Regions from separate parts of the Sulfobacillus sp. hq2 genome, predicted to be linked through region 2. Evidence: riboswitches for the same ligand, from Rfam matches in the RefSeq annotation. Region 2 holds a riboswitch; each other region holds the start of a gene.
The links. A riboswitch is a leader RNA that binds a small molecule or an ion and turns the genes downstream of it on or off. The one in region 2 is predicted to bind cyclic di-AMP.
Positions count from the first base shown of each region.

Region 1: another riboswitch for cyclic di-AMP. It lies ahead of CO251_RS16550 (glycosyltransferase); the one in region 2 lies ahead of CO251_RS04000 (peptidoglycan-binding protein).
Region 3: another riboswitch for cyclic di-AMP. It lies ahead of CO251_RS01550 (peptidoglycan-binding protein); the one in region 2 lies ahead of CO251_RS04000 (peptidoglycan-binding protein).
Region 4: another riboswitch for cyclic di-AMP. It lies ahead of CO251_RS07015 (LysM peptidoglycan-binding domain-containing protein); the one in region 2 lies ahead of CO251_RS04000 (peptidoglycan-binding protein).

Region 1 is NZ_NWUL01000048.1:147,122-149,323, forward strand. It holds gene CO251_RS16550 (glycosyltransferase) at 1-1,054, opposite strand, end outside; cyclic di-AMP (ydaO/yuaA leader) riboswitch at 1,138-1,265, opposite strand; gene ftsY (signal recognition particle-docking protein FtsY) at 1,300-2,202, opposite strand, start outside.
Region 2 is NZ_NWUL01000025.1:13,544-15,745, reverse strand. It holds gene CO251_RS04005 (RNA polymerase sigma factor) at 1-219, opposite strand, end outside; gene CO251_RS04000 (peptidoglycan-binding protein) at 596-1,336, opposite strand; cyclic di-AMP (ydaO/yuaA leader) riboswitch at 1,345-1,466, opposite strand; gene CO251_RS03995 (2'-5' RNA ligase family protein) at 1,809-2,202, shown strand, end outside.
Region 3 is NZ_NWUL01000011.1:93,953-96,154, forward strand. It holds gene CO251_RS01550 (peptidoglycan-binding protein) at 1-1,341, opposite strand, end outside; cyclic di-AMP (ydaO/yuaA leader) riboswitch at 1,345-1,490, opposite strand; gene CO251_RS01555 (class I SAM-dependent rRNA methyltransferase) at 1,779-2,202, shown strand, end outside.
Region 4 is NZ_NWUL01000031.1:24,697-26,898, reverse strand. It holds gene codA (cytosine deaminase) at 1-475, opposite strand, end outside; cyclic di-AMP (ydaO/yuaA leader) riboswitch at 788-934, shown strand; gene CO251_RS07015 (LysM peptidoglycan-binding domain-containing protein) at 946-2,100, shown strand.

The sequences.
Region 1 (2,202 bases), on a different contig from region 2:
CCCACAACTGGTCAATACGTGTACGGTCAATCAAAATCCCGTTAAATCCGGACTCGATCCAATCTTGAACACCCGGCACATTTGTCCCAATGACCGGGCAGCCGGAGGCCATGGCTTCTACCACGGCCATGCCCAATGTGGGCCCTTGATTGGGGGCAATCAGCGCCGCAGCCGATCCCATATAGATAGCAATGGCATGATGCGGTGTGGGACCGAGGAACCGAATGTGTTTGCCTAAAGGGCGCGCTAATTCGGCTAAGGTCGGATTGGTGGGGAGCCCTCCTAGAACCTCACCCGGGCTTCCTCCTACCACTAATAAGGTCAAATCGTCGGGTAATGGATGCTGTCCCATGACCTCCAGCACCTCTTTTATCCCCCGCCCCTCTTCTAACCGGCCAACGTAGAGCAAAGGCGGACGATAGAGGCCTAGTCCCCGGAGCAAGGGACCCGCGTCACGAACAAAAAAATTGGTAATGTCAACCCCAGGAGAGACCACGTACAAAGGGACATCAGGAGCTGTTTGATGAATCATTTCGCTCTCTTCTAAGTATGGCACTACAATGGCCTGGGCTTGCGTCAACAACTGCCGCTCCCATTGCATCCGTACCGGTGAAATACGGTCGCCCGGGCGCCTCGTCCACTCTGCCATTTTATAGGGCGAATGAATCCACGGCACTTGGAGCACTTCCGCCACCTTTTGCGCGACCATGCCCGAAATCCAAAAATGGCTGTGAATGGCGTAATATTCCCGGTGCTGGTCATTGACCCATGTCAAGACCTGATCCACTAATTGGTCCCGCACATTATGCCATTGATCATCCGACCAGACCCGATCTTCCCATCCGGTGAGTCGTATCACTTGTCCTAAATGCCCAAAGGACGAGCGTTCCGCCACTTCTTGACGTTGACGCACCGTCATCACATCGACCGCGTAACCTAAATGTTGCAAATTCCTGCCCATTTGGCGTACTAGGACTTGCTGACCACCTGTCTCCCCACCATCCAACGGATTTAAGGGATCGGCCCGCATAGACAACTGCAAAACTCTTTTCATCACCTTGTGGACACCTCCCTCATCACGGAGGGCAAGAAAAACCCCCCTAATTTCCCGGGGGGAACGAGAGATACCATGTCTTAACCTTGAGCCCCCTACGCCTGCGAAGTTAGCTGTCGGGTTCGGGCTCAGAGCCTGCCCGTTGCACCGCAATTCACCCCAAATCGAAATCGGTTCCTCCGCTTCCTTGAGAATTCGGCGTTTTCAAGGTATCTTCTAAGTATAGGATCGGTCTTTAGTACGCGTCAATCGCCTAAGATCGCGCGCACATAGCTGTCTGCATCAAACGGGAGCAAATCTTCCACTTTTTCTCCCACGCCCACAAAGCGGATCGGCAATCCCAATTGGCGCTTGATGGACAACGCTATGCCGCCTTTCGCTGTTCCATCCAGCTTCGTTAACACAATGCCCGTGACCTTGACCGCCTCTAAGAATACTTGCGCTTGGGCTAGCCCATTTTGACCTGTGGTCGCATCAATCACCAGCCACACTTGGTGAGGTGCCTGCGGACGTTCTCGTTGGATCACCCGAACCACTTTTTGCAACTCTTGCATTAAATTAGTCTTGTTATGCAGGCGGCCGGCGGTATCAATGATCGCTAAATCTTTGGACCGAGCGATAGCCGCTTGCACCGTGTCATAGGCCACAGCCGCAGAATCGGCGCCGGGCGCTTGCCGCACCACCTCGACCCCGGAACGCACGCCCCATTCTTGCAGCTGTTCCACTGCGGCGGCCCGAAAGGTATCAGCAGCCCCTAATATCACCTGATATCCTTGGCGCTTCATTAAGGCCGCAAACTTTCCGGCCGTCGTGGTTTTACCCGTTCCATTTACACCGACCATGAGCCAGATACTGGGTCTTTGGGGATCCAACAGTGACGGATCGGAAGGCACATCAAATAGGTCAACCATAATTTCCCGTAAGAGGTCCATGACGTCATCCGCATGCCGCGGGCGCCTGGTGCGGACAGCTTCACGCAAAGCCGCCGTCAGATATTCGATGGTGTCAACACCTAAATCTGCCTCATACAAAATTTCTTCTAACTCTTCCCATAGATTGTCGTCCCACTCTTTCCCGTGAAACAACGCGCGCAGACGTCCGCCCAAATTATTGCGCGTTCGACTCATTCCTTCTTTGAGTCGATTCCA
Region 2 (2,202 bases):
ACAAAGATTGGTAATCGTATGAAAAAGCAAAGCAGGGCTCAGAGTGTCCGCGCCGTGCCGTTCGGTATGGCGCCACAAACGGACGAAGGCTTCTTGGGCCGTGTCCTCCGCGTCATCTTTGACGTGCAGTGTGACGAAAGCATACCGCAAAGCTCTATCTCCATATTCCTCCATAAATTGGGTAAACCGTCGTTCTTCCTGTGCGTCCGTAACAGGCAACTCCCTTTTCTCTTGTCTCAATACCATAACGTTTGACGATGCAAGGAGGTTACATCACTTAACACTTTCATACGCAAGAATGGAACGAGCGAGACATGTCGAATCTGAGGATGTACGCTCTGAACACGGTCGTTATGGTCAGACCACAGCCGTATTATGTTGCACATTCTTAAATTATTCGTCATCGGTCGTGCAACCACAATCCCTATAGCTATTATAAGCACCGCAACACTTTCTCGCTACGGAACGGAATATGTGTCGGCGTGGTTCGGGCCTTTAAAAATTGGAGGCCGGGCCGCGCGGCTTATGTGGGATATTAAAGATGGATAGCATTCTCGCGCCCAGACTACGGATCCTTTGGCGCGAGAATGCCTAGTTATTGGCCCAGCACGTAAACAGTGACGGGCTGAATGCCAAAGTTGGCTACGGTCTGGGAGCCATTGTCCATAAAGATATCAATGCGGTCGCCGACAATCGCGCCGCCGGTATCCATGGCTTGACCAAGAAAGCCGCTTTGGGGCAGTACAGAATCGTGATAGCCTTGGACGTAGACGGTAGATTTCAAAGGGATGACACTGGGGTCAACAGCGATCATGCCGGGTTGCAGAGGTTGTCCGAATGCATCAACAGGACCATAGGGATAGTTGTCTTGTGCACTCGGTCCATAGGCTGTTGCCGTCATATGATAGACCGCCACCACCGGTTTGCCGTCTATCGTCTGAGGGGATGCATTGGATGCTTGGACCGCGGAGCCTTCAGAAGACGAATAGGCCGGGGTGAGATGAAATCCGGCGAGAATATCTTGCCAAGTTGCAGGGTCTACGGTCCCCGTCACGGGCAGACCTTCAGCCTGTTGGAAGTCTTTGACCCCTTGTTCGGTTTTGGGGCCAAAGATACCATCAACAGGTCCAACAGCCGAAAAACCGAGATCTTGTAAGTCAGCCTGCAAGGTCATCACCCAATGCCCTTGGTCGGAATAAGATAGGGTGTGCTGCATCGCGGGATGTTGGGCTTCGAGTTCCGGTAGCGTGACGCTTTGCGCCCATGTAGGACTCGATACCATTAACATACTGCTCATAGCGGATATGGCTAATGCAAAAGGTTTCCACAATCCCATCAATGAATGCCTCCTCTCGTTTGGCGCCGCCGGAGTTAGTTTACGGGTTCGGGCACGAGCGTCCCTGCCTAAAAAGGATTCACCCAAAGAATAATCCCCCGGTTCCCAAGGAATTAGGCGCGGTGTAACGCCCCATAGTGTAACGGGGATCACAAGAAACGGGGAAATCTGTCGAGATGCCTTGTCCGGGCACAACGTGGCGTCTAGGCATTTTGGCGCGGGTATGCACGACAATGAGCACGAAGGGAGACGAACTCCAGCATTTGTTTTGGCTGCAAAGATGTGGAAATGGAAAAAAACTTGGCGAAACACGAAAATGTCACTAGAATAAACGGTATAATGCGGTTTTATTGTGACAAATTTTTTTCGGCAGGTAATAAATTCTGTGTTTTTTCACCCTAAGATTTGCCAGAGGAGTTGACCGAGAATCAGTTCATTGCAGACAAGGCATACTGAGCGTGGAGGGAACACATTGCTGATTGACGGTAATGCTTTAATTATTCCGGTAGCCTTGCCTGACGCGCTAGAGGCGTTCAGGTTGCAAAGCGACCCTTCTGCTCGGCAACTCCCTGCACATGTCACGGTGCATTTTCCTTTTGCCGATGAGCCAAAATCTCGGATCGTGGCTCCCCAGTTGAAGCGTTTGCTGGGTAAAATGGCGCCCTTTCGGATTTATTTTGACAACATGGGGCGCTTTGAAATGCCCAACGAAATGATTTTGTACTTAAAAGTCACAGTAACGCCAGAGTTGATGACGCTATTTGAAACGATTTGGCAAAAATTTCGAACATATCCACCGTATGAAGGTAAGCATCAAGAGATTATTCCCCATATCACCATGGCGCGCGTCAATCCTGCGACTGCGG
Region 3 (2,202 bases), on a different contig from region 2:
CGAATTCCACGTGATGGGCACCCCGTAGTGGGCAGCCAGGTTCACCGCTTGCTCGTCATGGACCTCTACGGTATTGCCGTCCGAAGACCAGTTATAGCCGTAGGCGGCAAGTCCTAAAACAATCTTGGAAGCTGGGATGCGGGCTAAAGCGTAGTTGACTACATTAGTGACCCATCCGATAGGGGCGACAGGCCCTGGCGCCGAGCCGATGTCATGATAGTCATACGTCATGAGGACCACTTTGGTGGCGTATTGCCCCAAGAATTGATAATCATAGGCGCGTCCGTAGGGATCCGTGGAGGTGCGGGGAATAACGGCCACCGTGACCTCTTTCCCTAAAGGGCTAAGAGATTGACTGAGCGACTGGATAAAGGCATTGAGTCCAGAACGGTCTTGGGCACTTAAACCTTCAAAGTCAATGTTGTAGCCTTGGTAATCGTCTTGAACTGCCAATTGCGTCAGCTCGGCGACTACCGCACTGCGTGTGCTGGCGTTCGTCAGGATCGCGTCATTACCGCCAGCATTGGTGACTAACGGGAGAACCGTAATGTGATGAGCTTGGGCATACGCACGCACCGTAGCGCGCTGATAGCCCATGCGCCCGATCAAGCCATCGGCATGGACCGTGTACCACAACGGCGCAATCGTGTTGATGCTACCGAGGTTCTCTGACAAGCTGGTTTGCGATGCGGTAGACTGCGGCGTATATTGCGTGTAATATCCTAGCACCATCTTATGAGTGGAAGGGGCTAAAGGCGGATTCCCTGATGAGGGGGAGGGGGCCGCGGAAGATGACGGCGCATAGCCCATGGCGACCATTAAGGCATGCACCGTTTGAGGACCGACTACTTCATCGACTGCAATACCCGCGTGCGCTTGAAAGGCAAGCACGGCACGTCCTGTTTGTTGATTGAAGACCCCATCGGCAGGACCGGGATTGTATCCTAATTGGGATAAATCACCTTGCAAGGTGGTCACGGCAGAACCGTAGTCCCCTAGCGAAAGCATGTGCTGTCCGAGTGAGCCCTTGATGGGCATATACACTTGAGTTAGGTCGTTCACCAAGGTCTTTTCTGTGATGGGACCCGCAATGCCGTCGATGGCAATATGATTGCGCGCTTGAAAGGCACGCACGGTCCTTGCTGTCGCCGCGGTGTAATGCCCTGTTACAGGGGTGTGATATCCGAGGTCGTTGAGTTGCTGTTGTACAACGGCGACGGTGGCGCCGGCACGGCCTATGGTGAGATCGGGAAATTCTGCGGCCCAAGCGGGTCCGACGGCAAGGAGTGCGAGGCTGCCACTTAGAGCCGCTCCGGCCGTCACCATCCAACGTTTGTGCATATTTTCGCTCCTGTTCTGCGTCTTCGGAGTTAGCTGACGGGTTAGAGGACAGGTCCTCTTGACTCCCGGCGGAATCATTCACCCCAAAAAGCATCGGGTTCTCCGTACTCCTAAGAAGCACCTTTTAGGAGATTCGACGGAATTAACACGTAAATACGCGTCACATGTTACGTTACGGGACAGCGCTTATACTGTCAGCTCGAAAAATGCTGGATAGTCCCGGGATAAACAGCGTTAGCTGGTAACAGCAGGAGTCTTTGGCGAAATTGACATATTCTAAGGCTAATGGGAATTTTCGACAGATATGAGGATATTGGGGCGAAAAGAGAGGAAAAATAGGGACACGATACATAAAGGCGTATCATGCCCATGAAATCTGTGGTAAAAAGCCACACGATAAGCCTATACTACCTAAGGATATGAATAGGAGGGGTTTTGTGGCTGGGAGCCTGCGTTTAAAAACGGGACCGCACCGAGTGCTTGAAGGGGCTCCGTGGGTATATCGTGGAGAGATGTATCATGCCGATTTAACGCCAGGAACGGTGGTCGAATTAACCGAGGTCAATGGACGGTTTGTTGGCAAAGGGTTTTTCAATCCGGCATCGCTAATTGCCTTTCGTCTGCTCACGCGTGATGTGCATGACGTGATTGATGGGGCATGGTTTCGCCGCCGGGTGCGTGACGCGGCGCAGATGCGACAGGATTTACTTGGGCATAAAGATGCTTACCGCGTTGTCAATTCCGAAGCCGACCAATTGCCAGGGTTGATTGTGGACAAATATGGGCCGATGCTGGTGGTGGAAATTTTAAGTTTGGGATTGGTGCCCTTTACCGCGGATATTGTCGACGAGCTTGTCGCGA
Region 4 (2,202 bases), on a different contig from region 2:
AAAAAATGCCATCTTGCGGGAAAGCGACCAACTGCAGGGTCACGACGTCGCGGACCCGTTCCCGAACGGTTATTAACGCCTTTAACGCCGTTAAATTCGGATCGCAAATATCTACATGCGACCGAATTTTTAATACGCCCTGCCCCATATGCCACCGAATCGCCTCTTCCGCTCGGGTAATAACGTCCTCTTCGGTTAAGTAAGGTTTGCGCTGACTCCAGCGCTCAATGCCTTCAATAAGAGTCCCACTGTAATTAGGTGCGGGAAAGCCCTCGGTCAGCACCGCATCCAAGTGCACATGCGGATCCACCAAAGACGGAACCAACAAACCACCTTCGGCATCTAAATCAGCTGCAAAATTTTTGTCTTGGCGTTGAATGGACCGAATCACCCCCTCTTCTATGACGACCTGACGCAATTCCGAATCGCCCTCTATTCGAACATTTGCAATACGCAATGAGCCGCTCGCGTCCATTTCTTTGCCTGTCCCCTCTCACCAAAATTCTCCCGACAAAAAATTTTAACGCACAACTTCTATAAATCCTTGTCTTGTGAGCCTAAAAGCCAAATATTCCTTACGAGGAACAATGGCCTTGGCACCTAGTCCTATTATCTGTTATTATTTATATACTCCTCGCTTTTATCCTCCTGGAATTTTCTTCCACATATATATAATTTTGAGACTGAGGACTATATTTTCATTTCTTGGTCTCTCATCGCCAATTTTGGCACTTTATTGCCTTTGGCATGGAATGACAAAATCACCGGTTTTTCGTATAGTTTCGGCGACTCCACGACGCCGAATCGTAATTGCACAATTACGTACGGGGGATTACTGGACCAAAATCCAGGGTGAATCTGTCACAATTGGGACAGTAGGGCTCCTTCAGCCCGAACCAGCGAACTAACCTCGAAGGCAATACCCGAAGGAAGGGAGCCTATTTCTTGAATCTATTGCCGTCTAAGAAAGCGGTTGCCAGTATGGCTGTGGGTTTAATGGCAATCCCATTCGCTATGGGAATGTCTCCAACATCTCACTACACTTCCCCTTCTCCCCACACGCTGGCAGCAGCTTCCGCTAGCGCAACGCCGCGGTATTTGTCGGCGCGTATGTTTACCGTACAACCCGGAGATACCCTAAGCAGCATTGCGTGGCAGTTTCACACGACTGTATCAGCGCTGGCTACCTTGAACCACATCGCCAACCCCAATGAAATTCGTGTTGGACAAGTATTGACCATTGGGTACGGTGGTGCTGACCGCGGAACCGCAGTATCAAGCGCAGCCTTGCCGTTCACAGACGCACGGTCAACATATACCGTTCAACCGGGAAATACGCTTGGCGGAATTGCTTTTCAATTTCACGTTACCGTATCACAACTGATGTCTTGGAACAATTTATCCAATCCCAATTTCATCAGTGTCGGTCAAGTGTTGACCATCGCAGGTCCTGCCGCGCAAGCCCCATCAACACCGGCTCCAGCGCCTTCCGCCTCCGGAAATCGTAGCGAATACGTGGTACAAGCGGGAAACACTTTGGCCGGAATTGCGCAGCAATTCGGACTTTCTTGGGAGACTCTTGCATCGTACAATCATCTTAGTAACCCCAATGTATTAAACGTAGGACAAGTCCTCGCGATTCCTTCTGGCGCACAGGCTTCTACGAGCGCTGCTGTTCAATTGCCTGCCCAAAATGCTTCCATTAGTTTTGGACAAGCCATTGTGCAAACGGCCGAACGGTACTTGGGCGTGCCTTACGTCTGGGGAGGCACTTCTCCGGCTACTGGCTTTGACTGCTCTGGTTTGGTGCAATATGTGTTCCAACAAAACGGAATTCCCATGCCCCGCACCAGTTGGGCCCAGTACGACTATGTTACTAAGATACCAGAGTCGCAATTACAACCCGGGGACCTTGTATTCTTCAGCACTGACGGCCCGGGTGCTTCCCACGTCGGTATATATATTGGTTCGGATCCATCTCTTGGATATTCCCAAGCTTTTATTGAAGCGCCAGCTCCCGGTCAGACCGTCATGGTTTCCAACCTTGATGCGCCTTTTTATGTCGACCATTATTACGGGGCAGGTTTTGTTAATCAATAAATGGGCCCTTACTAAGAAAAGAAGAGGAGAAGCGATATGCTGCTTCTCCTCTTCTTTTCTTACGCATGTCTTGGACTTTGGTCTCTTGACACAAGGGGTATG